Regions from separate parts of the Pseudoalteromonas sp. C2R02 genome, predicted to be linked through region 1. Evidence: predicted binding sites of a transcription regulator. Region 1 holds the regulator's gene; each other region holds the start of a gene.
The links. Region 1 encodes FliA, which starts transcription of late flagellar genes. Its sites were predicted from a motif close to CTAAAGNTNNNNNNNNNNNNGCCGATA; they were not measured.
Positions count from the first base shown of each region.

Region 2: a site for FliA is predicted at 6,786-6,812, ahead of KO527_RS25720 (DUF5610 domain-containing protein). Genes of this name have one in related genera too.
Region 3: a site for FliA is predicted at 1,653-1,679, ahead of KO527_RS06480 (VC2046/SO_2500 family protein). Genes of this name have one in related genera too.

Region 1 covers NZ_JAHKQC010000021.1:45,984-56,585, forward strand. Annotated here, with positions in the region: gene flhF (flagellar biosynthesis protein FlhF) at 1-986, shown strand, start outside; gene KO527_RS06715 (MinD/ParA family protein) at 979-1,836, shown strand; gene KO527_RS06720 (RNA polymerase sigma factor FliA) at 1,851-2,570, shown strand; gene cheY (chemotaxis response regulator CheY) at 2,616-2,999, shown strand; gene KO527_RS06730 (protein phosphatase CheZ) at 3,015-3,797, shown strand; gene KO527_RS06735 (chemotaxis protein CheA) at 3,814-6,039, shown strand; gene KO527_RS06740 (chemotaxis response regulator protein-glutamate methylesterase) at 6,057-7,163, shown strand; gene KO527_RS06745 (flagellar motor protein) at 7,156-7,935, shown strand; gene KO527_RS06750 (flagellar motor protein MotB) at 7,949-8,932, shown strand; gene KO527_RS06755 (ParA family protein) at 8,945-9,745, shown strand; gene KO527_RS06760 (chemotaxis protein CheW) at 9,738-10,487, shown strand; gene KO527_RS06765 (chemotaxis protein CheW) at 10,525-10,602, shown strand, end outside.
Region 2 covers NZ_JAHKQC010000057.1:50,783-60,532, forward strand. Annotated here, with positions in the region: gene hemE (uroporphyrinogen decarboxylase) at 1-555, shown strand, start outside; gene KO527_RS25695 (energy transducer TonB) at 627-2,015, opposite strand; gene sthA (Si-specific NAD(P)(+) transhydrogenase) at 2,132-3,568, opposite strand; gene KO527_RS25705 (fatty acid desaturase) at 3,646-4,779, opposite strand; gene fabR (HTH-type transcriptional repressor FabR) at 4,977-5,600, shown strand; gene trmA (tRNA (uridine(54)-C5)-methyltransferase TrmA) at 5,602-6,699, opposite strand; gene KO527_RS25720 (DUF5610 domain-containing protein) at 6,843-7,979, shown strand; gene murI (glutamate racemase) at 8,065-8,841, shown strand; gene KO527_RS25730 (RNA-binding protein) at 8,822-9,301, opposite strand.
Region 3 covers NZ_JAHKQC010000020.1:135,408-146,009, reverse strand. Annotated here, with positions in the region: partial or broken gene KO527_RS06495 (hypothetical protein) at 1-18, shown strand, start outside; gene KO527_RS06490 (SulA-like leucine-rich domain-containing protein) at 113-547, shown strand; gene KO527_RS06485 (YchJ family metal-binding protein) at 613-1,071, shown strand; gene KO527_RS06480 (VC2046/SO_2500 family protein) at 1,106-1,621, opposite strand; tRNA gene KO527_RS06475 (tRNA-Tyr) at 1,974-2,058, shown strand; tRNA gene KO527_RS06470 (tRNA-Tyr) at 2,130-2,214, shown strand; gene KO527_RS06465 (SprT family zinc-dependent metalloprotease) at 2,328-3,023, opposite strand; gene KO527_RS06460 (response regulator) at 3,103-4,758, shown strand; gene KO527_RS06455 (ion channel) at 4,838-5,818, shown strand; gene KO527_RS06450 (hypothetical protein) at 5,827-5,982, opposite strand; gene KO527_RS06445 (SapC family protein) at 6,187-6,894, opposite strand; gene KO527_RS06440 (tryptophan halogenase family protein) at 7,115-8,656, shown strand; gene KO527_RS06435 (tryptophan halogenase family protein) at 8,697-10,235, opposite strand; gene KO527_RS06430 (TonB-dependent receptor) at 10,320-10,602, opposite strand, start outside.

The sequences.
Region 1 (10,602 bases):
CAGAGAAAAAAGCTGTTAAATCAGAACATAAAGAGATAAAAGAGCAAAATAATAAAGAAATGCAAGCGATGCAAGATGAAATGGCTGCAATTCGCCAATTATTAGAGCATCAAGTATCAGGTTTAATGACACAAGATTTAGCGCGCAGAGACCCAACTCGTGCATATATGATAGAAAGACTTAAAGGCATGGGCATCAATGATGATGTCGCAGATCAAATGGCATGTTTTATTCCTGATGATGTATCAGAAAAAAAAGCATGGGAAGCTTTGTTAGAAATGGTACAAAGCCAGCTTTATACAACGAATAATGAAATATTACGCCAAGGCGGAGTTTTTGCACTTGTAGGGCCAACAGGTGTTGGTAAAACAACGACAGTCGCAAAGCTTGCAGCTTTAGGAGCACAAAAATTTGGCGCTGATAAAGTTGCGTTAATTACAACGGATACCTATCGTATTGGTGCATATGAACAACTTGCAACTTATGGCCGAATTATAGGTTGTCCAGTCAAGCAAGTTAAAGATGCTAATGAATTAGCTGAAGTTTTATACCATTTACGTGGTAAGCGACTAGTATTAGTAGATACGGCTGGAATGAGTCAAAGAGATTTACGTCTGACCGAACAGTTAAATACATTAATGAGAAATGTTAGAGTTGATATCCGTAGTTATTTGGTTTTAAGTGCTACGGCACAGATGGGCGTTTTGCAAGAAACAGTAAAACACTTTAAAAAGGTACAGTTAAGTGGTTGTATTTTCACCAAACTTGACGAATGTCTAAGTTTAGGAGAAATTATCAGTATTGCGATTCAAAATCGTCTGCCGATAGGGTATCTTACTAATGGTCAGCGCGTACCTGAAGACATTCGAGTTGCAAATGCTGAAAAATTGGTTAAAAAAGCAGAACAATTGTATGCTAAAAAGACTAACGCACAATATCACAGAGATTCAACGGTAGAATCTCAAACAGTAGGAATGTATGATTAATACAGTTATGGATCAAGCAAGTGGCCTGCGTAAAATGAAACAGAATAATAATGCAGTTAAAGTAATCTCAGTAACTGGCGGCAAAGGCGGCGTAGGTAAAACAAATGTCTCTTTGAATATGGCAATAGCCATGGGACAACAAGGTAAACGTGTTCTTGTATTAGATGCCGATTTAGGTTTAGCTAACTGTGATGTCATGCTAGGTCTACGTGTAGAAAAAAATTTATCACACGTGCTTTCTGGCGAGTGTGAATTAGAAGATATTTTAGTTGAGGGACCTCACGGCATTAGAATTGTGCCTGCAACATCAGGCTCGCAAACGATGGTTGAGCTTTCACCTTCAGAACATGCAGGGTTAATTCGTGCATTTAGTGAACTTAATGCCGATTATGATGTATTAATTGTTGATACTGCAGCAGGTATTTCTGAAATGGTATTAAGCTTTTCTCGTGCAGCACAAGATGTGTTAATGGTGGTGTGTGATGAGCCAACTTCAATTACAGATGCATATGCCTTAATTAAGATATTAAGCAGAGAACATGGTGTTTATAAGTTTAAAATTATTGCAAATATGGTAAGAAGTTTAAGAGAAGGGCAAGAACTATTTGCTAAGCTGTCTAAAGTAACAGATAGGTTTTTAGACGTTTCATTAGAATTAGTGGCAACAGTACCTTTTGATGAAAATATGAGAAAGTCAACGCGTAAGCAAAAAACAATTGTTGACCTTTTTCCTAAATCTCCCGCCGCAATCGCATTTAAGACTTTAGCTACAAAAGCAGCTAAATGGCCAATTCCAAATCAGCCTTCGGGGCATCTGGAATTTTTTATTGAAAAATTAGTAAACCGCTAAAGGCATTTTTGTTAGTGAATAAAGTAGCCGGATACAGTGATAATAACCATATTGCACAAGTTGTAGAGCGTCATACGCCTTTAGTTAAGCGTATCGCTTATCATATGTTGGCGAGACTCCCCGCAAGTGTGCAGTTGGATGATTTAATTCAATCAGGCATGATAGGTTTGATTGAAGCTGCTAAAAACTTTGATGGCACAAAAGGCGCTAGTTTTGAAACATTTGGTGGCATAAGAATCAGAGGTGCTATGCTAGATGAAATTAGGAAAGGCGATTGGGTACCAAGGTCTGTTCACAGAAACAGTCGCCAGGTTGCTCAAGCCATTTCAGAATTAGAATCTCAGCTAGGCCGAGAAGTAAAAGACATAGAAGTTGCTGAAAAACTTGATATTACACTCGATGAATACCATCATATCCTTAATGATGTGAATTCAGGTAAAATTCTAGGAATAGAAGATCTCGGTGTTGATGAAGATGTGCTGCAAATATCATCGGATAAATCATCAAGTGATTCGCCTTTTGCGTCAATAAAAAATGATAAGTTTAATGTTTCATTAGTAAAGGCAATAAAAACATTGCCTGAAAGAGATGCTCTTGTATTATCTCTCTACTATAATGAAGAAATGAATTTAAAAGAGATTGGACAAATACTTGATGTAAGTGAGTCTCGTGTTAGTCAGATACATGGACAGGCAATGATAAGGCTTAAAGCTAAAATCAGTGACTGGGTTTAAATAAAGTGGTTGTAACCTTGAGTTCGTACCTCACAGGAGGATGTTTTGGATAAAAATATGAAAGTTCTTGTAGTTGATGACTTTTCTACTATGAGAAGAATCATTAAAAATTTGCTAAGAGACTTAGGCTTTACTAATGTCCAAGAAGCAGATGATGGTAGTACTGCACTACCTATGCTACAAAACCAAGAGTTTGATTTTGTAGTAACCGATTGGAATATGCCAGGTATGCAAGGTATAGACTTACTAAGAGCGATTCGAGCTGATGATAGCTTAAAGCATATACCAGTATTAATGGTAACTGCTGAGGCTAAAAAAGAACAAATAATAGCTGCTGCACAAGCTGGCGTTAATGGTTATATTGTTAAGCCCTTCACAGCTGGCACGCTTAAAACTAAATTAGAAAAAGTGTTTGAGCGCTTAGGTTAAATTATGGATGAGTTAATAATTTCAACTGATTCACCTCAAATTACACTTGAACAAGCTAGACAACTTGTATCATTACTTGAAAGTAATGAACAAGCACAAGCTGATGAATTGCTATTGCAAATAACAACACAAATGCAATCTGAGCTATTTGAAGAGGTTGGTAAGTTAACTCGTCAATTACATGACTCATTAAATAACTTTCAGTTAGATTCAAAGCTTACCGATTTAACGCAAGACGCATTACCAGATGCAAAAGAGCGTTTAAATTATGTCATAAAAATGACAGAGCAAGCTGCGAATAAAACCATGGATGCGATAGAAGCAGGTTTACCAATAGCTGATGAGCTAACAAGCGAACTTGATAACATTAAACCTTCATGGGATCGACTTATGAGTCGCGACCTTAAATTAGGCGAGTTTAAATCCTTATGTCATGGGTTAGATTCGTTTATTTTAAATACGCAGGGTAATACTCAAAAGCTACAAGGCTTAATGACAGAGGTCTTAATGGCCCAAGATTTTCAAGATTTAACAGGGCAAGTTATTCGCAGAGTGATAGAGCTTGTGCGTGAAGTTGAAGAAAGCCTTATTCATATGTTGAAAGTTTTTGGCTCGCCAATTGATGGTGAGTTACCTGTAAAAGAAGTTATTGAAGAAAAAAATATAGAATCATCTCTACAAGTTGAAAAAGAATTAGATCAAGTTGCAGAGGGTCCGATTATAGATGCATTAGAACGTGATGATGTTGTATCAGATCAAGATGATGTTGACGACTTATTATCAAGTTTAGGTTTCTAAAAGGGAGAACTGCTGCATGAGTTTTGAACTAGATGAAGATATTTTGCAGGATTTTTTGGTTGAGGCCGGAGAAATTCTCGAATTATTATCTGAGCAGCTTATAGAATTAGAAAATAACCCTGAAGATGCTGATTTATTAAATGCAATATTTAGAGGTTTTCATACTGTCAAAGGTGGCGCTGGATTTTTAGCAATGACAGAGCTTGTTGATGCTTGTCATGGTGCCGAAAATGTTTTTGATATTTTACGTCAAGGGCAAATAAGTGTCACTCCAGAATTAATGGATGTTATTTTACAAGCGCTAGATTGTATAAATATTATGTTTGCTTGTATACAAAATCGTGAGCAACCAGATGCGGCCGATCCTAATTTGCTAAAAGCGATGCATGACCTTTGCAAACCTCAAAGTGAAGGCGAAGCTTCATCTCCTCAAGAAGCCACAGCTCCAGAAGTAGAAAATTCTGTCACACCAAGCCCTGAAGAAGATTTAAGCTCTGATTTTGATGACGTATTGTTTGATATGGATGATACAAGTTCAGATGATTCAAATATTGATGATATATCAGAAGATGAATTTGAAAGCTTATTAGATGAACTTCATGGAGCAGGAAAAGGCCCTGTAGCTGAAGAGTCAAAAGCGGCACCAGAAATCACAAATGATGCACCTGATGGCGATATTACAGATGATCAATTTGAAAATTTATTAGACGAGTTACATGGTGTTGGCTCGTTTGGTGAAACCCAAAGTGCAGCTCCAGAAGAGAAAAGTAATGTCGTTGAAAGTACGCCTATAGCGAGTTCAGATTCTGAAGATATTTCAGATGATGAATTTGAAGCTTTATTAGATGAACTTCATGGCAAAGGACAGGGTCCTAAAGCGGTAGAGTCCGAGCCAACTCCAGCTCAAAAACCTGCAGTTGCAAGTAAACCTAAAGTTGAGAAAAAAGTAGAAAAACCAGTTGCGAAACCGGTAGCAAAACCACAAGCAAAAGCAGAAGAAAAGCCTAAACCAGTATCAAAACCAGCTGCAGAAAAACAAGCAGCTAAATCTCCTGCAGTACAAGCTGAAACAACGGTTCGAGTAGACACTAAACGTCTTGATCAAATAATGAATATGGTTGGTGAACTTGTTTTAGTTAGAAATAGATTAGTAAGCCTAGGTGCGACTAATAGTAGCGAAAGCATGAATAAGGCAATTTCAAATCTTGATGTTGTGACAGCTGATTTGCAAAGTGCTGTGATGAAAACACGGATGCAACCTATTAAAAAGGTATTTGGTCGTTTTCCTCGCGTTGTTCGTGATTTAGCACGTAGCTTGAAAAAAGATATTAACCTTCAATTAGTTGGGGAAGATACTGATTTAGATAAAAACTTAGTTGAAGCACTTGCAGATCCTTTAGTGCATTTAGTTAGGAATTCAGTTGATCATGGTATTGAAATGCCAGATGAACGTGAAGCAACAGGTAAGTCAAGAACCGGTACAGTTACACTTTCAGCCTCCCAAGAAGGTGATCATATACTTTTAACCATCGAAGATGATGGTGCAGGTATGGATCCAGATAAACTAAAAGATATTGCAATAGGCAAAGGTGTTATTGATGCCGATTTTGCATCAAGAATGACTGACAATGAAGCATTTAATTTAATATTTGCACCAGGGTTTTCGACCAAAGAAGAAATATCTGATATTTCAGGTCGTGGTGTGGGTATGGATGTTGTTAAAACAAAAATCACTCAGCTTAATGGTTCAATAAATATTGAATCTCAAAGAGGTACAGGTACAACATTAGAAATTAAAGTACCACTGACTTTAGCAATATTACCAACATTAATGGTACTTGTTGAAGAACAAACATTCGCACTTCCTTTAGCCTGTGTAAATGAAATATTCCATCTCGATTTATCGAAAACAAATATAGTTGATGGTCAATTAACGATTATTGTTAGAGATAAGGCAATTCCATTATTTTATCTTGAAAGTTGGCTTGTTAAAAACCCAGCTTCAATAGCAGATCAACGTAGTGGAGATGGACATGTTGTTATCGTTCAATTAGGAACGCAGCAAATAGGCTTTGCCGTTGACTCATTAATAGGTCAAGAAGAAGTAGTAATAAAACCCTTAGATGCTTTGTTACAAGGAACTCCTGGTATGGCAGGTGCTACAATAACGTCTGATGGTGGAATTGCTCTAATACTAGATGTACCTAATTTATTAAAGCACTATGCTGGCAAAGTAAAATAACTAAATGAGTAAATTGAATGACAATTAAAGTTTTAGTTGTTGATGATTCAAGTTTTTTTAGACGAAGAGTCAGTGAAATATTAAATCAAGATCCAGAATTAGAAGTAATCGATACAGCAAATAATGGTAAAGAAGCGGTTGAAAAAGCGGCTGAAATAAAACCTGATGTGATTACTATGGATGTTGAAATGCCTATACTTGATGGTATCAGCGCAGTAAAACAAATAATGAAGGCATCTCCGGTGCCAATATTAATGTTTTCTTCTTTAACGCACCATGGCGCAAGTGCAACTTTTGATGCACTTGACGCGGGTGCTTTAGACTTTTTACCTAAAAAGTTTGAAGATATAGCGCGAGATAAAGAAGAAGCAATTAAATTATTGCAACAAAAGGTAAAGGAGATAGGTCGACGAAGACTAAGTCGCTTTGTAAGAAAACCATCCGCAGTAGAAAAGCCAGTTATTAAATCTCGCCTAGTAAAACCTGCTGAGAATAACTTTGAGACTAGAAGAAAAACAACGCAAGATGTAAGAGCTTCAGGAAAAACATATAAAATAGTAGCGATTGGTACATCAACAGGGGGACCGGTTGCACTACAAAGTATACTGACACAGTTACCATCAAACTTCCCTCATCCGATTCTTTTAATACAGCATATGCCGGCTGCTTTTACGCCTGCATTTGCAGTTCGTCTGAATTCCTTATGTAAAATTCAAGTGAAAGAAGCGCAAAATGGTGAGGCATTAAAAGCTGGCACCGCTTATTTAGCACCTGGTGGTAAGCAGATGTTGGTTGAAGGTCGAGGAACTGGCCAAAAGATACGAATTTATGAAGACGAAGGAACCAGAGTCACTTATAAACCGAGTGTTGATATCACGTTTGCAAGTGTGGCAAAAAGCTACACAGATTCGGTTTTAGCCATCGTATTAACTGGCATGGGAGCTGATGGTAGAGATGGTGCTAGATTGTTAAAACAAGCAGGCTCTAAGATATGGGTTCAAGATGAAAAAACCTGTGTTGTATATGGTATGCCTCAAGCGGTTGCCAACGCAGGGCTTGCTGAAGCAAGTATTGCATTGCCAGATGTCGCGAGTCGCATAACAAGAGAAGTCGGTTGTGGATAAACTATCAATTTCAGGCTTGTTAATTGCTATATTTGCAATTGGTTTTGGTTATTGGTTTGAAGGTGGATTATTATTAAGTTTAGTGAACTATTCAGCCCTTTTGATTGTAATAGGCGGCACATTAGGTGCTGTTATGCTGCAATCTCCTGCGGGAATTTTCCTGCAAGGAATAAAAATGTTTACCTGGATAATAATACCGCCGAGTTATCCAGTAGATAAGGGCATTTCTCAAATAAAGTCATGGTCAAATAAAGCACGTCAAGACGGTTATTTATCATTAGAAAATGAAGCTTTAAATAGTAAAGATTATTTTGTTTCTAAGGGTCTTAATATGATGATTGATGGTGTTGCACCTGAGCAATTTCGAGAGACAATGGAAGTTGAACTTATTTTACACCGAGAAGCCTTAATTAAATCTTCAAAAATTTATGAAGCTATGGGCGGGTATAGTCCGACAATTGGCATTTTAGGCGCTGTTTTAGGCTTAATACAAGCTATGAACTTTATTAAAGAGCCTGAGTTACTTGGAGCAGGGATCGCAACGGCATTTGTTGCAACAATTTATGGTGTGGGTTTTGCTAATTTACTTTTTTTACCAGTTGCAAATAAGCTCAAATATATTGTAGAAGAGCAGATGATGTACCATGAATTACTAGCCGAAGGTATGTTGTCTATATTACAAGGAGAGAGTCCTAGTAATATAGAATTAAAGCTTTCTGCATATCAAACACAAAAGCATTACTCTCAAGTAAACACGATTATAAAAAGTTGAGCTACTAAGTATTATGAGGCGATATCGTAAATCTGCATCAGAAAATAACCATGAAAATTTAGATCGTTGGTTAGTTTCTTATGCCGATTATATGACACTCATGTTTGCTTTTTTTGTGGTTTTATATTCTTTGGCTATTACCAATGAAAATGAATTTAAGATTTTATCAGACTCACTTGAGCAAGTATTTGATAAAACCGCTAATCAGCATGAACAGCAAGATGCGGGGGTTAAAGGCGAAGGGCTGTTAACAAAAAATTCGGTTGATACTGAGTTTGTATTATATGGTAATTCAATCATTAATGAGGAAAAAGGTCCTGAGTTAGTTGATGGTTTTGGTGATTTAGCTAATCTAAAACAAAAAAAGCTAGGAAGCCCTTTAGATTCGCTAGAACAAGATCTAAAAACTGCGCTATCGGATGAAATTGAAAAAGGGCAAGCTAAGTTAGAGTTAAATCAAGATTGGTTAACAATAGAGCTTAATTCAGGTTTGTTATTTGGAAGTGGCAGCTCGGCTTCCACCCCTGCAATTGAGCAAGTTGTTTCTAAAGTTTATAATGTAATCAATGGTGTAGAAAATTACATTCGCGTTAGGGGTTATACTGATAATCAGCCTATCAATAATGAAGTATTTAGTTCTAACTGGCAGTTATCAGTCAGTCGTGCCACGCAAATGCTCCTAGCACTTGAGAGTGAGGGGATTAATCCAGCAAGAATGGCGATTGAAGGTTATGGGCAATACGCACCATTTGCCAGCAATACCTCACCGAAAGGGCGTGCAGAAAATAGAAAGGTAGTAATTGCACTTTCAAAGTTTGGAATGTTTTCCCAGAGTAATTCTCTGGTGATTGCCACAGAAAATCCAGAACAAGATAAACAAGAATTAGAAGCTCAATTAAAAAAAATAGAACAGCAAGCAATAGATGATAAAACTATCAAGATTATTAATTTACCTGATGGTGGGATAAGAATTACAACTCGAGAAAAAGAGCAGTAGAAAGGATCAAGTTTGAAAATTTGGACAGTTGCGAATCAAAAAGGTGGTGTAGGTAAAACAACTACCACAGTAACTTTAGGTGGCATTCTTGCATCTCAAGGTAAGCGAGTATTACTCATTGATACTGATCCTCATGCATCACTCACCTATTATTTTGGCATTGATTCTGAAGAATTAGAAGTGAGTGTGTACGATGTTTTCTCTCGAAGTAAAGGTATGAATAAAGAAGAGATATTGCAAGCTTTATGTCCTTCAACAATGGAAAATTTAGATATCTTACCTGCAACCATGGCGATAGCAACTTTAGATCGTAGCATGGGTAATAAAAGTGGTATGGGCTTAATTTTAACTAAAGCTTTGGCCAAAATTGCAGATGAATATGATTATGCCATTTTAGACTGCCCTCCTGTATTAGGCGTTTTGATGGTTAATGCGTTGGCGGCAAGTGAAAGAGTTTTGATCCCTGTACAAACAGAGTTTTTAGCTTTAAAAGGTTTAGATCGCATGATGAGAACAATGCAGTTAATGCAAAGCTCACAATCTAAGAAATATCAATATACGATCATTCCTACCATGTATGATAAGCGCACTAAAGCTTCATTAGAGGCGTATAAAACATTACGAGCAACATATAATGAAAAAGTATGGCCAGGGGTGATCCCAATAGATACTAAATTTAGAGATGCCAGCTTAGCGATGAAATCACCGGTAATCTATTGTCCCAAGGCAAGAGGGGTTTATGCATATATGACATTATTAGAACATCTATTAAAGCTCGATAAAAAAACTTGCTCTGAGGCAATCAATGAATAAACCTTTATTTGCTAATGAACAAATAATGAAGCAATACCTTACTGCTCTGTTAACAGAAGATGAGGTATTAAATAAAGCCGTATTACAGCCAGTTGAAAAGCTACTTGAACAAGTTGTTGAACCAAAAAAAGTTCAAGTGACTAAAAAAGTAACTAAACCCGCGGAAATTAAAGTTAAGTCTAAGCAAGATGTTGAAAAAGCACCTACAATCTCTATATTAGTAGATGAAATAAATGAATTACAAAAGCAAGAAAGTATTGCGAGTGTAAAGCAAGAAGCAGAATACCGAACGGGTGAATTTCAGGCCTTGTTTTTCAAAGTTGCTGGACTCACTTTAGCTGTTCCACTAAAGTCTTTAGGCGGTATTCATAAGCTTGAAGAAATAAATAAAGTATTCGCTAAACCAAAGTGGTTTAAAGGTGTCATGTTAAACCGTGGTACTAAATTGAATGTAATTGATACGGCGCAATGGGTTATGCCTGAAAAGTTTAATACAGAACTTGAGGAAAGCTTAAATTATCAATATCTTATAATGCTAGGTGAAACAAGTTGGGGTTTACAGGCTGAAAGTTTAATTAACAATGTTACGTTACAAAGTGATGATGTTAAATGGCGAGAGCAATCAGGAAAACGCCCTTGGTTAGCCGGCTTAATAAAAGAAAAAATGTGTGCTTTGATTGATGTTGATTCATTAACTGAATTACTCGAGCAAGGGTTAGATAGCAGAGAATTTGAAAAATAAATATCACGAATGAAAATAATCGCGTGGGAGCATGAATATGAATGAACAAAGAATTACATCAGTAAATGCAGCAGATGCAAGTGATGATGTCCTACAGTGGGTGACATTTCGACTA
Region 2 (9,750 bases), on a different contig from region 1:
TTTGCTGAACCTAAAATGTTGCATATGTTATTAGATAAATTAGCTGATTCAGTTATTTTATATTTAAATGCACAAATCAAAGCTGGTGCACAATCAGTAATGATTTTTGATACTTGGGGTGGCATTTTAACACCAAGAGATTACAAGCAATTCTCATTAGCTTACATGGATAAAATTGTTAAAGGCCTTATTCGTGAAAATGATGGTCGTAAAGTTCCTGTAACCTTATTCACTAAGAATGGTGGCATGTGGATTGAAGATATCGCTGCAACAGGTTGTGATGCAGTAGCGCTTGATTGGACAATCGATATGGCTGATGCAAAGCGCCGTATTGGTGATAAAGTTGCACTTCAAGGTAATATGGATCCTGCAATGTTACATGCATCTCCTGAACGTATTCGTGAAGAAGTTAAAACAATTCTTGAAGGATTTGGTGAAGGCGGCACAGGTCATGTATTTAATTTAGGTCATGGTATTACACCAGATGTAACACCAGAAAATGCAGGCGTATTTATTAACTCAGTACATGAGCTAAGTAAGCCTTATCATAAATAAGGCGATACAATAGTAATAAAAAAGGAGAGCTAAGCTCTCCTTTTTTATTACTTTACATGACTAAAATATGTTTAGTTATTTAATCTTAAACTTGCACCACTTGCCATCATAGCAGCTTCTCCGCCTTCAATTAAATCTAAGTAGTTCTTCGTTGGCCAGTTACGGTTTTTGGCTTCATCATACGCTTGGCGTAATAACGTATCACCTTGTTGTACACGACCCATTTCAGTATATGCTGCGCCTAATACTGATAATAATGTTGGGTTTGTTGCATCTAATGAACGTGCCAGTTCTGCATATTTGATTGCAGATGAAACATCTCTAATACCTGCTTCATCAGAAAAAGCTAATAATCTTGAGTATTCAACCATAGCAGGGAAGTATTCGTGTAATGTTGCAAGTTTTAAGAGTTCAGCGGCTTTTTTAACATTGTAATGCACACTTTCATAATTTAAATATGTTGTCGCTAATTGGAATTGGGCTCTGGCATTTTGTGTTTCACTTGCTTTTATTAACCAAGCAAATGCTTTGTCTTCACTTGGTTGGCAACCTTCACCATTTTCAAAACAATGTACTAAACGCAATTGGGCATCGTAATTACCATTAACGGCTGCTTTATAATACCAATTAATATGCTCGCCTTTTGTTGACTCTATTACTTCTTGTTCTAGCATTAAGGCGTAGCGTGCTTGTGCATAGCTATTTCCTTTAATAGCAAGCGCTTTTAGTTTATCTGTGTATTGTGCAAGCTGTTTTTTATATTGTTTATGGTTTTTAGAGCTTTGGCTTTTTGTTTTAAAAGTGGTAATTAAATCATGAGCACGATCTGGCTCACCATTGCGTTTTACTTGAGGCTCATATTGCCATTGTTTAACGGCTGCAAGTGCATATTCATCTAATGCGCCCTTAGGGAATGACGCTAATACACGCGCATCTTCCACATGACCACTTTCATCAACATTATAAGATATGCTGACCCAGGCGCTATTAAGTGCAGCAAGGTCTGATGGGTATTGCGGTTCTACTTTTTCGATTAACTTAGCTCGAGCTGGGTAAAAGTTAGTGCGCTTTAAATCAGGTTCATAAAGAGATTTATGCTTTTGACTGCCATATTTATTTTTAAGAGCAAGGTAGGCCTGTTTGCCTTCTTTTCTAGAGGGGATGCTTCTTCTTAAATTACGGTACTTTTCTTTAGCTTCAGGGTGTTTAAAATCTACAGCAAGTAAGTACCAAGCATATGCAGTTGTGATATCTTTTTCTACACCTAAGCCTTTTTCATAAAGCTGTGCTAATTCGAATTGTGCTTTTGAATGACCACGTTGTGCTAAAGCTGTAAATTCTTTTGCGGCCGCTGCAAAGTTATTATTTTGTAAATCTTTGTTGGCTGATGAAAAATCAGCTAAAACACTTGTAGAACAAAGTGATAGAGCTATAGTTAATAGCTTCATTTTACTTTTCATTTTGCACCAGCCTAATTATTGTTGTTGTTATACAATTAAGTTTACAATAATTTTACACAGATACAATAGTTAGATTGAAAAGTAGGCACAATTAGTACCTACTTTTTATGGTGATATTACTTTATCAAGCGATTAAGACCATTTAATGCTGCAACACGATATGCTTCAGCCATTGTAGGGTAGTTAAATGTGGTATTAACAAAGTAATTAATATTATTACCGCCATTCTTTTGTTCCATAATTGCTTGACCGATATGAATGATTTCAGTCGCTCTCTCACCAAAGCAATGTATGCCCAATATTTCTTTGGTTTCGATATGGAATAAAATTTTCAGGCTACCGACTTCAGTACCTGCAATTTGTGCTCTTGCTAAATGTTTAAATTGTGCTCTACCTACTTCATATGGTATTTTTGCCATCGTTAGTTCTTGCTCATTTTTACCAACCGAACTAATTTCAGGAATAGTATAAATGCCAACAGGCAAGTCACTAACCAATTTAGCTGAGCAGTGGCCATCAACAATTGCATCAGCAGCAATACGACCTTGATCAAAAGCAGCACTTGCTAAGCTTGGATAACCAATGACATCACCCACAGCATATATATTGTTAATTTCCGTTTGATGACTTTCATTTACTTTTAACAAACCTCGGCCATCGGCAACTAAACCCACTGATTGTAGATTTAAAGTATCAGTATTACCTGTTCTGCCATTCGCAAATAAGATGCAATCAGCTTGCATTTTTTTACCTGATTGCATATGTACTATTACGCAGTCATCACGTGTTTCGATTTTATCAAAGTCTTCATTATGACGAATTACGATGCCACTGTTCCAGAAGTGGTAGCTTAATGCATCTGAAATTTCAGCATCCATAAATGCCAGTAGGCGATCACGGGTATTGATTAAATCTACCTTTGAACCAAGGCCTCTAAAAATAGAACCGTATTCACAGCCAATCACACCTGCGCCATAAATGATGATATGTCTTGGGTCGTGTTTTAGTTTTAAAATAGTATCACTGTCGTAAACACGGCTATGATCAAAATCTATTTGTGGTGGATGGTATGGGCGAGAACCCGTTGCAATTACGATTGTTTCAGCTGTCAGTAATTCTATTGAACCATCAGGCTTTTTAATTTGAATTGTATGTTGATCTACAAAAGAAGCTTCTCCGTGATATAAGCTAATGCGGTTTCTATCGTAGAAGCTAGTACGTAAGTTAACTTGCTTAGAAATAACATTGCCAGCATGGCTTAAAATATCAGGAAAAGTAAGCTTGTTTCTAGATTCTTGAGTATTAAAAAGCGGATTACGATTGTACTCGATTAATCGACTTACTGAGTGACGTAGTGCTTTTGATGGGATTGTGCCCCAATGTGTACAACCGCCACCAACAGATTCTTGTTTTTCGATAACGGCGACACGTTTTTTACTTTTAGCCAAGTTCATGGCGGTGCCTTCACCGCCAGGGCCTGTGCCTATAATTATGGCATCAAATTGATATGATACTTCTTCTTGTGCCTTTTTAGACTTACTTTGCTTTGCCACTGGCTATCCTCAATTATTTCGCTTGAAACAAAAATAACCAGATCATAACCTTAAAGCCTATGATTGGGGTATTTTAGTTAACTATACCGAGCATTAAGCAACTTGATGTTTAAATCAAGCCATGCTTGTTTTTGCTGCTGCCAAGCCTGTTCAAACTCTTGGTACTGTTTATTTAAAGCTAGTTTTTCATATTGTTGCAATATGGTACTTTTTTTAGCTTCAAGCAATTGTTTTTTTAGTTTTGCGTAATGTTGTAATTTTTTGATTAATAATTCGTATTCGCTCTGCAACAAGTCTAGCTTGTCTTGAGTGACAGAAAATTGTGATAATTTTCTGGTTGTTGCAGCTAGTTGCGTTTCAGCTTTTGCTTTTTCTATGCGATCTATCGAAATCGTTTTAAGTTTTTTTGTAAGACCAAAGTATGAAAGTGACTTGATCATCCATTTAGTTGGGTCGTACTGATACCATTTTATACCATTTCTATAATCACTGGCAAAAATATGATGGTAATTATGATATCCCTCACCATAGGTGAAAAAAGCTAAAATACCATTATCTCTGGCCGTATTTGATTCAGTATAAGGTCTAGTTCCCCAGATGTGTGCGACTGAATTAATAAAAAAAGTAAAATGTTGGCTTAGCACCAGTCTTAATAATCCTGATAATAGTAACATGCCAATCACATCACCAAATATGATCCCTAACAATAATGGGATAGATACATTAACAAAAAATGCTAGCGGGAAATAATACTTGTGTTGCCACATGACTATTTTGTTTTTTTGTAAATCTCGCGCATTGTTGTAATTACCATATTGATCACCTTGATAATTGCGTAACATCCAACCTATATGGCTATACCAAAAACCATTAGTTGCGGCGTAAGGGTCTTTAACGGGATCATCAACTTGGCCATGATGAATTCTATGATCTGAGCTCCAGTGAAGTGCGCTATTTTGCATTGCAAATGCACCACCGATGGCAAAAATACACTCTATAACAGGGTGTGCCTCATAAGTTTTATGAGCCCATAATCTGTGGTAACCTGCTGTTATTGATAACCCGGCAAAAAACATACAAGCAATAAATGCCCACCAAGTTGTGCTGGTATATCCAACCATTACGCCATATAGAGGCACTAAAATGATTGCGGCTATAAATGTCAGTGTAAAAAATAGGACGTTTGCCCAGATCAATGGTGGTTTTTTCATTTGTCTTCTTCGTTAATAATTTAAATTAGTTTATTTGAGCGTACAACTGTGCGCTAAAATAGTAGTAAATTATCTTTTAGTCAAGTTATTCGATAGAGTAAAAACGAATTTACCTAGTAGTTATGTTAGACTTCTGACTTGTGAAACTTGTCTAAGTAGATAAAAGAAAGACAAAAGTTAAATTTATAGAGGTAGCTATGGCTGGCGTTCGTGCAAAACAAAAAGAAAGAACAAGACTTGCCCTAATTGAAGCGGCATTCAATCAATTGAGCGCAGAGCATAGTTTATCCAATTTAAGTTTAAGAGAAGTTTCTCGAGAAGCAGGTATCGCACCAACTTCTTTTTATAGACACTTTAAAGATATGAATGAATTAGGTTTAACTTTAGTTGATGAAGCGGGGTTAACACTTAGGCAGTTAATGCGCCAAGCGAGAAGAAGAATAAAAAGCGAAGGCAGCGTAATACATACTTCAATTCATACTTTTATGGAGTTTATTGAAAACTCGAGTAATCAGTTTCGATTATTGCTACGTGAACGTTCAGGTACTTCAATTGCATTTAGAAGTGCAGTAGCTCGAGAAATAAAACACTTTATTTTAGAGCTGGCTCATTATCTAGAAAACGAAACAAATTGTGATGCTGATCATGCTTACATTCAAGCGGAAGCTATGGTTACTTTGGTATTTAATGCAGGAGCTGAGGCTTTAGATATTGATAAGAAACAAAGGGATGAATTGGTTGATAGATTAGTTTGGCAATTAAGGTATGTTGCTAAAGGCGCTGCAATCTATGGTAAAAAAGCAGCACCTAAAAAAGACTAAGTTATTTTCGCGTTAAAAATACGCCGGATTCTATATGGTGTGTATATGGAAACTGGTCAAAAATAGCAAAGCGCTCAACTTTATGTGTTGTGGTTAATTGCTTTAAATCTCTTTCTAATGTATCTGGATTACAAGAGATATAAATAATATTATCGTAGTTTTGCGTTAAAGTAGTTGTTTTCTCATCCATACCCGCTCGTGGTGGGTCAACTAAGATCGTTTGACAGTTATAACTCTTTAAATCGATACCATTTAATCGAGTGAATTCTTGCTCACCATTAAGCGCTTGCGTGAACTCTTCACTGGACATGCGGATGATATCAACATTATCAATGTTATTTTCAGCAATATTAAATTGTGCTGACTTTACTGATGATTTTGAAATTTCAGTTGCTAATACACGATCGAATGCACTTGCCAGCGCGATAGAGAAATTGCCATTACCACAATATAGTTCTAATAAATCATTTTCTAAATTTTGGCTAATATCTAACGCCCACTCTAGCATTTTTTGATTTAGCTTTGCATTGGGTTGTGTAAAGCTATTTTCTACTTGTTGATAGGTAATTTCTTTACCTGCCACATTAAGTTTTTCAACTAAGTAGTCATTACCTAGTAATATTTTTTGCTTTCGTGCTCTACCAATAATATCAACATTAAATTCTTTGCTTAAAGTTGCTTTTAATTCTTCTGCTGCGACTAACCACTCATCTTCTAAAGGCTTGTGATATAATAAACTTATTAATACTTCACCACTTAGAGTTGATAAATAATCTATTTGAAATAACTTACGTCTTAAAATTTCATTGAATTGTAATAATGAAATTAATTTAGGCATTAAGTCGTAAATGATAGGTGCAGCTGGTTCAAAATGTTCAACTCGGATTTTTTCTTTGGTTTCTTGATTAAACATTATGTGGAATAAATCATCACCTTCATGCCATACTCTAAACTCGGCACGTTGGCGATAATGTTTTGGCTCAGAGTTGAAAACTTCTAATTTTTTAACTCCGAATTGTTCAAATTGCTTTTGAATTCGGATTTCTTTTTCACTTAGTTGTGAATCGTAAGTAGTTTCGTCAATTTCAATAATAGCCATTATGTTTTCTCGTCTGAGCTGGTCGCGCTATTTTATGGAGTGATATTAGTTTGTCTATATAAATTTAAATATTTTATTAATTCATACTTTAGTATTGACGTAAATTGCCGATAAGCAATAAAGACACTGAATTGGAGCAAGTCATGAAAATTGGTTCTTCTGGGTTTCAACCCGCATCGTTATTTAATCAGTTGTTCAAAAAGAGTGATAAAGCACAAGAGCACTCTCAAATGTCTGGTTCAGTGCAGTTTTCAAAAAATACCCAAATTGCCTCAAGAGTTATGCAAGATAAGTTATCTAACTCTCTATCCATGCCGCCAACTTCAGCTAATAAAGCTGAGTCTTTATTTGATTTTGAAGAAGTCGCAAAAAATGTTTTAGGTTTTGTCAAAACAGCTGTTTTAAATGCGCAAAGTAATGGTGCGTCAGATGACAAACTTAAAGATATTCTTAATCAAGCAAGAAGCGGTATTGAAACAGGTATAAAAGAAGCATCTGAAGAGCTAGAAGATTCTGGTTTAATGACTGATGATATACAGGAGGGCATTGCTAAAAGCTCAGAACTGATGAATAAAGGTTTAGATGAATTTGAAAGTGCGTTAGAAACACCAAAAGCATCATCAGTAAATTATGCTCAAGCAAGTAGTTATAATTTATCAAACAGTGCTGATTTAACAATAAAAACTCAAGAAGGCGATGAAATTCGTATTAGTTTTAATTCAGATTATCAGCATCAAAATGCTTCAGTCTATCAGTCAAACAATCAAAGTGAATCATTCGCATACCAAGATTCAAAATCATATTCAGCTGCATTTTCATTTGAAGTTAATGGCGATTTAAATGAAGAAGAGCAAGAAGCGATAAATGCGCTTATGTCTGATTTACAAAAAGTCAGTGATGATTTTTTCTCTGGTTCATTGGAAGATGCATTTGAACAGGCGAGTAAAATTAATATGGACACGAGCCAACTCGCAGCATTTTCAATGAATTTACAACAAACAGAGAGTCTCGTCAGTGTTAAAGAATATCGCTCCAATATGCCAGGGGTTGATTTAGCCAAGCAGCTCGCGCCACTTAATGAAGGTTTGGAGAAGGCATATGAGCAGGCTAAGCCGTTATCTATTGAAAATGAATTAGCTGGGATCTTACAGTGGTTGAATCAAGAAAGAGAGCAGGCTGATAAATTTATAGAATATAGCCAATCATTATTTGATCAGCTTGCTTTACTTGACAATGAAATACCAGAGATTGAAAAGTCAGATAGTGATATCCAGTCTTAAAGTTTTCAAACTAGCTCAGTTTCTTGAGCTAGCAAAGGTATAATGTCACAATAGTATGTCTTCTTATATTTATTGAGCTTTACCTTTGCAGCATATTGTTATTTTTGATTCGGGTATTGGTGGTACATCTGTATTAGCACATATTCAAAAAGCATTCCCTAATGCTAACTATAGCTATTTAATGGATAATCTATATTTACCGTACGGTGAATTAGAATCAAAAGTATTGCAACAAAGGTTATTACAAAAACTTAAAACGGTTGAAGAATCTTTTGAACCGATAGATCTCATCGTTGTTGCTTGTAATACAGCAAGTACACAAAGTCTTTGTTTATTACGTTCTCATACAGATATTCCTATTGTAGGTGTTGTGCCTGCAATCAAACCTGCAGCAAGTAAAACCAAAACCAAAAAAATAGGCTTATTAGCAACACCTGCAACTACAAATAATAAATATATACAAAACTTAATTAAAGATCATGCTAATGGTATTGAGGTTCATTTATATGCTTCTGTAAATTTAGTGACTTTAGCAGAGCATAAATTTTGGCGGGGTGAAGTAAATCAATTCGCATTAAAGGAAGAGGTTGAGAATTTAAATATCTCCAAAGAAATTGATTATTTAGTTTTAGGCTGTACACACTTTCCAATTTTATCATCAGAGATACATAAAGCGTTAGATATGGATATTGAATTAATTGATTCGGGAAATGCTATCGCAAATAGAGTAATTGATGTATTGCCGCAAAATATAAAAGATCAAAAATCACAACAAATAAAAAGGCCGGTGCGATTTTACGCAACGGCCCCAATTAAAAATACCAAACAAAGAGTAGAAGTAATTAAACTGATTGATCTCTAGATTCAGTTTTTACTGTAGATTCATTATTCTCTTGTTTTTGTTTTGCTTCTCTTACTTTTAGTGTGCGCTGCTGAAATTCAGCATCGTTTAAAGACGTAATAGCAGAGTCAGCATCTTTAGCTGCCATTTCAACAAACCCAAAGCCACGGCGTTTACCTGTATTTTTATCTTTTAATAAACGTACTGTGAAAACTTTACCGTGTTCTTCAAATAATTCTCTGACAACACCTTCATTTGCACGATAAGGAAGATTACCTACATATAAAGTTTTAGTTTCAATTTTAGATTCATCTTCATCCGTAGATATAAACGAAATGACGATACCACCAAGAAGTAACCCTAAAGCAAGGGCGATTGCAGGACTAGTTAAGACACTGGCTAATAGAAATTCTGCTAAGACAAAGCCAATAACAGCCAAGATAATAGAAAAGATTATAGATTTTTGATTAGATGATTTCATTTTATATACCAAATACACAAATTAAACATTAATTTAACATCGTAGTAGAGCTTATCTTAACCTTATCTTTAAACTTCGCAATAAAATTGTGACTAAAATATAAAATACATAACTAAATAATGATTTCGATGAGCATATCATCGCTATTTTGATGTAATAATAACCGTTGAGTTTACTTTTTATTCAAACAAACATTATTTTGAACTTTATTTTAAAAAACACTTGCGCTGAAATAGAATCTCTCTATACTGCGCCTCCACCGACACAGACGGCAAGCAATATTCTTAAAGGGATGTAGCGACATCGACTAGGTTGGTAGAGTTAATTAAAACTAGATTTAAAATTTTGTAAAAACTTTTAAATTAAGTCTTGACTCAAAATAATCACGGTGTATTATGCACACCCCAAGCGAAACGGCACTAGCCAAAAAGCTTGAAACGTTCTTTAAA
Region 3 (10,602 bases), on a different contig from region 1:
CAAAATAAAAATGAATAATTGATTAAAAAATTATCAAAAAGTACTTGCATCAATCCACTGTATAAACTACTGTATACAACAACTACTGTATAAATCACCAGTGAGATAATTTATGTTGCAAACAATTGATATTAGAACTGTAAAAAGCTATGACTTAAATCAAACGCAATCTTCTATTCAGCTAATAGAAATTGAAGATGATATTTCAGCTACTTTTGAGCTAATGAAAATATTGCATCAATATAACAGCCAAAGCGGTTGGACACTGTTAATTGCACCAGATCAAGTGCCAAGTAAATCACTGTTAGACTCTTGTTCAATTGATAAATCAAAATTATTAGTGATCAGACAAAAACATTTATCAAATTTAGATTACGTGCTGAATTCGGCATTAAATAATGGCAATTTCTCTGCTGTGATCACTTGGACAAACATGCTAAATGATTATCAACTAGATTTATTAACCAAAGCCAAAATATCATCAAATACAAACCTATACTGCTTCAGCGATAAAAAACAAACAATTAACAGCCATTACGTTAGTTAAAAATTTAATCCTCAAAAATTTTTGTTAAACTTGCAGAAATTTTTTAAAGGTAGATTGAATTAAATATGTGTATTTGTGGTCATGAACAGAGCTTTGAAAGTTGCTGTAAACCTTATATTGACGGTGATAAAATAGCGCAATCATCAGAAACTTTAATGCGCTCTCGCTACAGTGCATATACCCAAGGTAATGCAAAGTATATATACAATACGTATGCAAAAGATAAACAAGCTGAAAATCCAGTAAAAGAAATCGCTGAATTTGCTAATAGCTGTCAATTTATAAAGCTAGAAATAATTGATTCACAAGACCAATCCGATACAGGTTACGTTAAATTTAAAGCCCATTATTTATTTGGTAACCTTTACTGTACGTTACATGAAAAATCTGAATTTATAAAAGTAGAGGGTGCGTGGTTTTACTTAGACGGTGATATTAAAGATACACCAGAAGTAAAACTAAATAGGAATGATGTATGTCCTTGTGGAAGCAATAAAAAATTCAAAAAGTGTCATTACCAGTAAAGATATAAATGATAAATTTACTTCGGGTGATAATTTACGCCTGAAGTAATGTTAAAGGTTCGTATAACTTAGGCTCTTGTAACTGATTATAAAAATCTACCGCATTCATTTGATTTTGACTTAACTGAATATCATTAGACTGTATTCTCTTTCTAACAGACAATTCACAATTATCTATAATTTGGCTATTTATATGACTCAGATCATCTCTAATAGCCAAAGGTTCGGGTGATAAACAATTCATCAATTTAAACTGATCTATTCCTTGATTTTGAATAATTTTAGCGTTTTCCTTACCAATTAACATATTATACTCTGATGGCGCCAACTTTTGCTCAGTAGCAGCCCCTAATAATAATCTAAGGTTTGTATCTTTATTATCAAAACTTTGAGGGTCACTTTGCGGTAAGTGAAACTGAGAAAAATCTAGAGCATCTTTTGATAACATAGCCAAAAGAATTGAAAAATCATTTCGACGATTCTGCGCAACACAAAGAGACAATTGATTGCCTAGTTGCATTTCATTAGTCAAAATATTTTCAAGTTGCATTAAATTACTCTTGGTTAGATAGATAAAACCCTATCGGCCTAACCATCAATATCTTAAATTAAATTGCGCTCTTTTTATAAAATAAATGGCGTTTCTTAATCAAAGCGCCATATAAAGAAACAACTTCTTAAACACCTTAAGTCCCCGCTGAATGACCACTTTATTAAAAGTCAGGGGATAAGTATTGAAATTGAAACCTCAGGTTTAGTTCAAGACTAAACCTAACACAATATAAATAAAGCTACATTGATTGCATTTCAAGCTAAATGGGCAGTATTCAAGCAAACAGTCATAAATTTAAAAAAATACCTTTACAGCCGTGATAATTTTGATAATATCCGCTTCGTGTTCTGGAGGGGTTCCCGAGTGGCCAAAGGGATCAGATTGTAAATCTGACGGCTCAGCCTTCGGTGGTTCGAATCCACCTCCCTCCACCACTTTTTTCTTGGCCGAATAAAGTGTGAATACAAGCTTTAATAATTTAATATTATTATTCGCCGCATACTGCGGAGGGGTTCCCGAGTGGCCAAAGGGATCAGATTGTAAATCTGACGGCTCAGCCTTCGGTGGTTCGAATCCACCTCCCTCCACCAGTTTCAAATTACCTACTATTCTAAATAATTCAAATCTGATTTAATATCTGAATTATAGAGCTATACCTTTATCTACTCATCTTATAATTTTCGTATAAAACACCAATTCCAGTTCAAATATCTAAACTCATTGCATTTATTTTCAACCAAGATTCAGCCTCCGTTACATTTGAATAATGACTGTTTACTAATCGCCAAAAACGCTTGCTATGATCTAAGTATTTTAGATGGGAAATTTCATGCACGATCACATAATCAATCACCCACTTAGGTGCGCCAGCTAATAAAACATTAAAAGTTAATTCTTTCTTTGAGTTACATGACCCCCATCTTCTCTTATAAGTTTTTATTTGATAGTTCGTAAAACTCAATTCCATATAATTAGATACTTCAGGCAATTTAATATCTAAGTATGAATCAAGACTTTGTTTTAAAAAAACCTTTAATTGTTTTTGATAATGCGCTTGTAAATTTTTGACTCTACTTGCTGCAGATAAAAATAAGGTTTTTCCATCAAATTTAATACTAGATACATTTGAGCGCAGCAATTGTATTGAAATCGCTTCCCCAAATAATTTAAATGATTGTGTTTCCAACGGTGATTTTTTATTTTTAATTGCATCGGTATTTAATTGTTGCTCAGCAATTTTATTATTTATCCATTGATGTTTCTTTATAATCAAATCATCTATATATGACTTTGGAACAAAATGAGGTGCTAATACGGTTACTTCAGAGTTTTTTATATTAATGGCAATTGTTTTACGTTTTTGGCTTTTTTTTAACTGATAATCTATATGCAAAGTCATCTCTAATTAAATTTCTAACGCAGTTTTAAGCTAAATAGTTTACTATTCATAATAGTGAAAGGCTAAACATATAAGTAAAATGCCAAAAAAAGAAATGATTAACTTTAAAGAAAAGAAAGTTTTGATTGTAGACGATCAACGCTCTTTTCAAACTTTACTTAAAGGCATGTTATTTGGCTTAGGCGCCAGAAATATACATTTTGCAGATACGGGTGAATCTGCCATTCAGCAATGTATGGAAGTAAAATTTGACTTACTATTTATAGATTATAATTTAGGTTTAGGTAAAAATGGAAGGCAATTATTAGAAGAGCTCAGGGCAAAAGACTGCCTAGTTGTTGATGCTATCTATATGATTGTCTCAGGTGAAACAACGAGACCTATGGTGCTAGGGGCAGTTGAAGCTGAACCAGACGACTATTTAATTAAACCTTTCTCTCAAGGTGTTTTAAAAAAGCGAATAGATAAAGTACACAGTAGAAAGTTAACACTAAAACCTGCTTTAGTCGCATTATCTAAAAACGATAATGATTCTGCGATAGAAGAAGTAAAAAAAATTATCGAGCAAAACAATCGTTATAGGCAATACTGTTCAAAGCTATTATCAAATTTACATATAGAGCAAAAAAACTTTAATGAAGCTGAGAAAATTTTAGTGAATGAACTCAGTAATAAGCGTGTCCCTTGGGCTTTAACTTCTTTAGCAAGTATATTATATCAACAAGATTTATTTGATGACGCATTAGAATTGTGTGATGAAGTCTTAGAGCAAAATAGGTTTCGTGTAGAGGCGCATGATATAAAAGCTAAATGCTTATTGGCACAAGGCCAGAAGAAACAAGCCTTAAAAGCCATCAAGAAAAGTTCATCTATTTCACCATACTCATTTTCCAGGCAATATTTACTGGCTGATATTGCCAGGCAAAACCATGCTTATAATAGTTTAGTAAACGCATGCCAATCTCTATTGTCTATGAGTAAAAAATCAATTCACCAATCGATCGAGCATCAGTTAAATTATATTCGTTCTCTACTTGATGCGGCTCAAAATACCGATAACGCTCCCGATAAAGAACACTATTTAAAAGAAACTAAATTAGCGATACAACAAGCAAAAAATGAGAAAAAGTTATTTGAAAAAACATCATTTTCATCATTCGAAACTTTATGTCAAGCAAGGATCAACGCAGTTCAAGGTAATTTTTTAAACGCAAAAAAAGACTTAGCTAATTTACAGCTTAAATTAGAAGAAAATAATGAAAACCTGTCTTTTGATTTATATCCTGAGTCGATTCTCACTTTAATGCAAATTGGTGAATTTGAAGCAGCAACAGAACAACAAGCAAGCTTAAGTGAGCAGAATTCAAATACGGCTTTTGTTGATGGCATGCTCAAAGATCAAGCTGCAAAGTCAGAAGAAAATGTGAGCTTATTTGAAGAGCATAATAAAAAGGGAATTGGAGAGTATAAAAAAGGCAATTTCAGTTTAGCAATAGAGTCATTTGAAAAAGCGCTAGAATATGCTGCTGTAAATACAGGCAGTGCTTTAAACCTCATTCAAGCGCTATTACAAGTGCTTCAACATTCAAATAATGATCAACAACAAATACATACAAAATGTATTGATACATTCAAATTAGTCGATGGTATTAAGCTCCCTCACCTGCATGAAGAACGTTACATTAATTTACGAAATGACTTCAAAAGGATTTCAGCTGGATTCAAAAAAAACTGATTCATTAGTTGATTTTTTAGCAAGCTGTAAGATTCCTGCTACCATTATATTAATATAAACCACCCAATTTCTGATGCTTATGACAGAAAAACCTAAATGTAAATACCACTCTTCTGATGGACAGCATTGTCAGGAAATAGATATGGGCACTGGCTTTTGTTTCTGGCATGATGAAAAATTTGATAAAAGTGGATTAGATTTAAAAGATAAACTAGAAAGATACGCTAAATCTGGCGGTCTTTTACGAGGCTTAAAACTAAAGCGTTCAAATTTAGATGGCTTAAACTTAGTTAAAAGAGGCTCAAAAGAAGGCTACGATTTAAGTGAAAGCGATTTTTATCGTGCCAGTTTAAAAGGTGCACATCTTTTCAATACAAAAATAGAAAGTGCATCTTTAATGAAAGCTAATTTGAAAAGTGCCAATTTACATTGTTGTAGCTTAATAAATACCAATTTATTGGGGATCAAGTTATTCAATACTAGAATTGATAACATTGATATAGGCTCAAAAATATTACAGCAACAGCAAGCTCATAGTGCGATTAAAGAGGGAAAACTCGATGTCGCATTAGATTATTATGAGCAATCAGAAGAGATTTACCGAGACTTGCGTAAAGCAGCTGAATTTGAGGGATTATTTGAACTATCAGGAAAGTTTACCCATCAAGAGCTCATTATGCGCCGTTATCAATACCCCAAATGGTCGAAACGACGACTATTCTCAAAGTTTATAGATGTATTATGTGGTTATGGTGAAAAACCACTAAATGTAATATTTTTCTCATTATCTTTAATATTTTGCTGCGCACTATTGTATTTTGTTTTTGGTGTGAGCTATGCAAATGAAATTATTAGATTCAGTTTTGAAAATTCTTCCTCTGATAACATATCAGCATTGTTAAACAGCTTATATTTTAGCATCGTCACTTTTACAACATTAGGCTATGGCGATATCACCCCTGTTGGTTTCTCAAGGCTTATTGCGGCCTGTGAAGCATTCTCAGGAAGCTTTACTTTAGCTTTATTTGTTGTTGTCTTTGTCAAAAAGCTTACGCGTTAAAATGCAATTTAAGTTGCAATTTGCATTTGACTGACAAAAAATAAACATACAAATGTAAAACTAATAATTTTTAAGAAAAATAGCTGAGATCTCAACTTCTGGATCTCTTTGCTTTTTTTGAACATTCTTAACTCTAACGCACGACAATATTCTTTACTAAACATAATAAAATTCCTTAAAACGATAAATATATTGTTTTATTTTTACTGCATATTAATTAAGCATTTTCGATGCCAGAAATTGATTTTAAATGTTTAAAGCTATAGGGAACAGAAACAGCAGACTTTTGGAATTGATATTAAATATGAGAGGTAGTTTAAATGAAACCCAAGAAAACTTGGGTTTTATTTAAACTTATAAATCTTTATTTAAGCTTGTGCAGACTTAACACGTGCTAAACGATTTACTTGATGCATTGAAGTTAAGAAAGAGTAAATCGGACCTAGGTAGCCACGTTTACGAATATCTAAGAAATCTTCATCAGATAGTTCATTTAATTTCTTTTCATCAATTAAATAAATACCGTTGATATCACGCTTCTCGCCTTTAATCTCTAGAGTAAGTGTTTGCGCTGTTAATAATTCTTTTTCTGCTAAGAACTTAGAGAATGCTGCAGTTACTTGAGAAAATTCAACAAAAGAAATTAAAGAGTCTTTACGACGCTTAAGGTAATCAGTCTCTTCGCCTTTATCGTCAAATAATGCTTGGCCTTCTTCTTCGCCAACTAAATCACTTGATTCTACAATACCTACGATTAGTTTTGTTTTATCTTCTGGTGTTGCAGATAATACTAATGGGTAACGTGTTAGAGCATGTGGTACATAAGCACCTTGCCATTGGTCATCTTTAACCATAAGGTTTTCATTAGGCTCAAGACCTAACATTGCAACTGGCTGAAACTCACCAGATTCTGAGTTTTTTACAAAAACAATTGGGTACTCGTTAGCTACACGTGAAAACTCATGTGCAACAATTGGCACTAAATGCTGAGTTTTAATGAATTCGATATTGATGCCATTTTTTATTTTTGTATTAGCATGTGTTTTATTGTGTAAAGGTTGGATATTATCCGCCATGGGTACTACTCTCCGTATAACAAATAGCCACTAAAGAATTTAAATTGCTGTGGCCTATAAAATAATGACTCCATATTACATAACTTAATATGTCAGTCAATTAATTACTGATGCTTGTATGTAAACTAATTCAGAATCAATGTTAATAAAACATAAACACAATTTGACAGCGCTGTCTTAAATATTTAAATTATACCAATAAAAAACTGGTGATTTTATTATGAAAAAAGTGAAAACTGTAAATGTGATTGGTGGGGGCACCTCAGGTTGGTTAAGTGCAGCAATGCTAGCTAGCTCTTTTAAAAAAACAGGCCAAGATATCATTGTCCATTTAATAGAATCAGCGAATATACCGACTATAGGCGTCGGGGAAGGTACTTTCCCAACCATAGTAAATACGCTACATGATATTGGATTAAGTGAAAAAGATTTCTTTGCTCAGTGTGATGCAAGCTTTAAACAAGGTGCGCAATTTTGTAATTGGTTACACGAACCTCAAAAACAACAGCATAGTTACTATCACCCATTTGATCCTACCGCGATGCCAAAAGGTATAGACTTATCTGCTTACTGGGTTCGAAATAAAAATGAAAATAAAACCACCAAAGACTTTGCACACTCGGTTTGTTTACAAGCACACTTATGCGACCAAAATTTAGCTCCTAAAGATATGAACACGCCTGAGTATGCTTGGATGGCTAAATATGCATATCATTTAGATGCGACCAAACTTGGAAAACTTGTAAAAAAACATGCTATAGCAAACCTGGGTGTTGTGCATTCATTTGCCGATATAACAGATGTGAAGCTAGATGAAGATGGCTTTATTGAATCTGTTATTGCAGATGATAATACAGTATTTTCAGCTGATTTTTTTGTTGATTGCACTGGGTTTTCTTCTTTATTGTTAAGTAAAGCACTCAAAGTCCCTTTTATTGACAAAAGTAAATATTTATCTGTCAATCGCGCTGTTACCTTGCAAGTTCCGTATGAAGATCCTAACACACCTATCCCCACTCATACGATTTCAACGGCACAAGAAGCAGGCTGGATTTGGGATATCAGTTTACAATCAAGACGAGGCACAGGCTATGTGTATTCATCTGAACATACAACACCTGAGCGCGCTGAAGAACTGTTATTAAAATACTTAAATATACCTCAAAGTGATGAAGTTAAATTAAGACATTTAAGTTTTGATGTGGGCCATAGAGAAAAGTCGTGGGAAAAGAACTGTGTTGCTATCGGGTTTTCCAGTGGGTTTGTTGAACCTTTAGAAGCAACAGCGATTGCTATGGTAGAAGCAGGAATACGTTCGTTAGCAGCGAGATTCCCTCAAAATCGTGAAGCCATGAAAACAAGACAAAAGCAATACAATGAAATTTTTACTCAACGGTGGAATAATATTATTGATTTTGTAAAACTTCATTATTGTTTAACTAATAGAAAAGACTCTCAGTTCTGGATAGATCAAACGGATCCTAAAACCATACCACAAACGCTACAGGATAAACTTGAAGCATGGCAGCATTATGCAGCAACAGAGGGAGACTTTCCAAATAAATATGACATATTCAACATTTCCAGTTGGCAATACATCATTTATGGAATGGAATATTTACCCCAATATGTAGAATGCGGTACTTTATCAGATGAAATATTAGAGAAAGCATTTGAATCAATACAATTGATGGGAAAAAATGCAGAAATGAAACTTGATACCAACCGAAAGTTGATCGACTGCTACTCAGGTAATAAATAAAGGTTTGCTGTACTTACATAGTAAGTACAGCTGTATATTTCTATAGCTTTTGCATACCAAATTGATTAATTTTATCTATTAACTCTCGATGCTTTGGTAGATCATTAACTAAAATATCTGCATGTTTCTTCACCTGTTCAGCATCAGACTTAGCTTTAGCTAAATAGCTTTCGCTTAAGTTACCTATGGTAGTCTGGTACTTCATTCCATAAAGCACATACAAAAAGTTCTCAACATCAAATATTTCAAACTTTGAAAAGAAATCAGAAGTTTTTGGTGAAAATGATTGCCAATGTAATAGCAACTGTTTTAAATGCTCTGAAATGCCGTCTTCTTTTTTGTTATCTAGCCAAAATTTCGAATCTTTCCTATCTGAAATACAGTAATGTAACTTAATAAAGTCAATGACACGATCCCAGCAATAAGTAATACGTTTATTGTACATATTTGATAAGTTTTCGCAGTGTGCTTGTTCTTCAGGAAAATTTTGCGCTAATTGCTTTGCACAAAAATCAGCAAGTAAAATTGCTGTCGCCTCTAAAGGCTCAACAAAGCCTTGCGATAAGCCAATTGCAACACAGTTTTTATGCCAAAACTTTTCTAAATACCCGATATTCATTGGAATACTGCGATGTGGTAACTCAGATAAATCTTCGCCTAAATATTTTGCGAGTTTTTCTTTTGCCAGCTCTTCATTCATATATTTTGATGAAAAGACAAAGCCAACTCCCCTTCTTTGAGGAAGCGCAATATCCCAAATCCAACCGGCTTGATGTGCAGTTGCAATTGTATATGAAGGAATATCATCATCAATATTTGTCGGAACTTGCACTACGATTGCCGTATCTATCAATAATTCATTAGATTTATCTATAAATTGTACACCTAGGTGTTTTCTCATAAGAAATGAGCTAAAACCTGAGCAATCAATGTAAAAATCAAACTCGGTACCATCCTTACAATTATCAGATTCTAAATTAAGTGATTTTATTGAACCGTCTTCTTTAAGGGTCACATCAGTAACATTAGCTATTTGATGTTCCACATTGAATTTTTCACAGGCATTTTTTGCTAATAGCTTCGCAAACTTCTTTGCGTTTAAATGATAGGCGTAAGTTGTGGTTCCTTGATATTCTGGAGTCGATATCGTCTTAGGACCGAGTCCCGCATCACAAATAGCGCCTTGAAATGACGCGATGTCGGCAAATGACGTTTTTTTATCAGTTGATAGCCAAAATGGCGCTAAATCATCACCTAAAGGAAAAGGATAATCAAATAAGTGGTGGTAGTAGTTATTTTCACCATGATTATTTTTATCCAACCAATTTACAAATTTAACCGATTGCTTAAAAGTTACATCACATTGCTGAACAAAATCTGTTTCGGATATACCAAAACTTTTTAAGGTCTCACGCATCATTGGAACAGTGCCCTCTCCTACTCCTATAGAGGGAATATCTGGTGATTCAATTAATGTAATAGATGTATTGGGACGATTTATCAGCGCTTTGCCTAAATGATTAGCAGCTAACCAGCCAGCTGTACCACCACCTACAATTGCTATTTTATTTATTTTCATTTAGTTTTCCAATTCGCTATTTAGTACTGTATATAATACAAAAAAACCCGGACAATGCCGGGTTTTTTATTGTTTAAGTTACACTTAGAAGCGGAATTGTGCGCCTAAAGAATAACGAGCTTCACCTTCATAGCTTGCTGTAGGATAACCGTTAGATGTTCTCCAGTTAACTGGTGTTTCACCTTGGTCACGACCAACTTGTACACTATCTTCTTCAAGAAGATTAGTTACATCAGCAGTGATTGTGATGTTATCAGTAAGATTATATGAAGCACTTAAATCAAGTGTTCCGAAATCTTGATGTTCACGTGCTCCATAGAAACCAGTTTCACGGATCATGTACTCTGAACGCCATGAGTAAGCTACA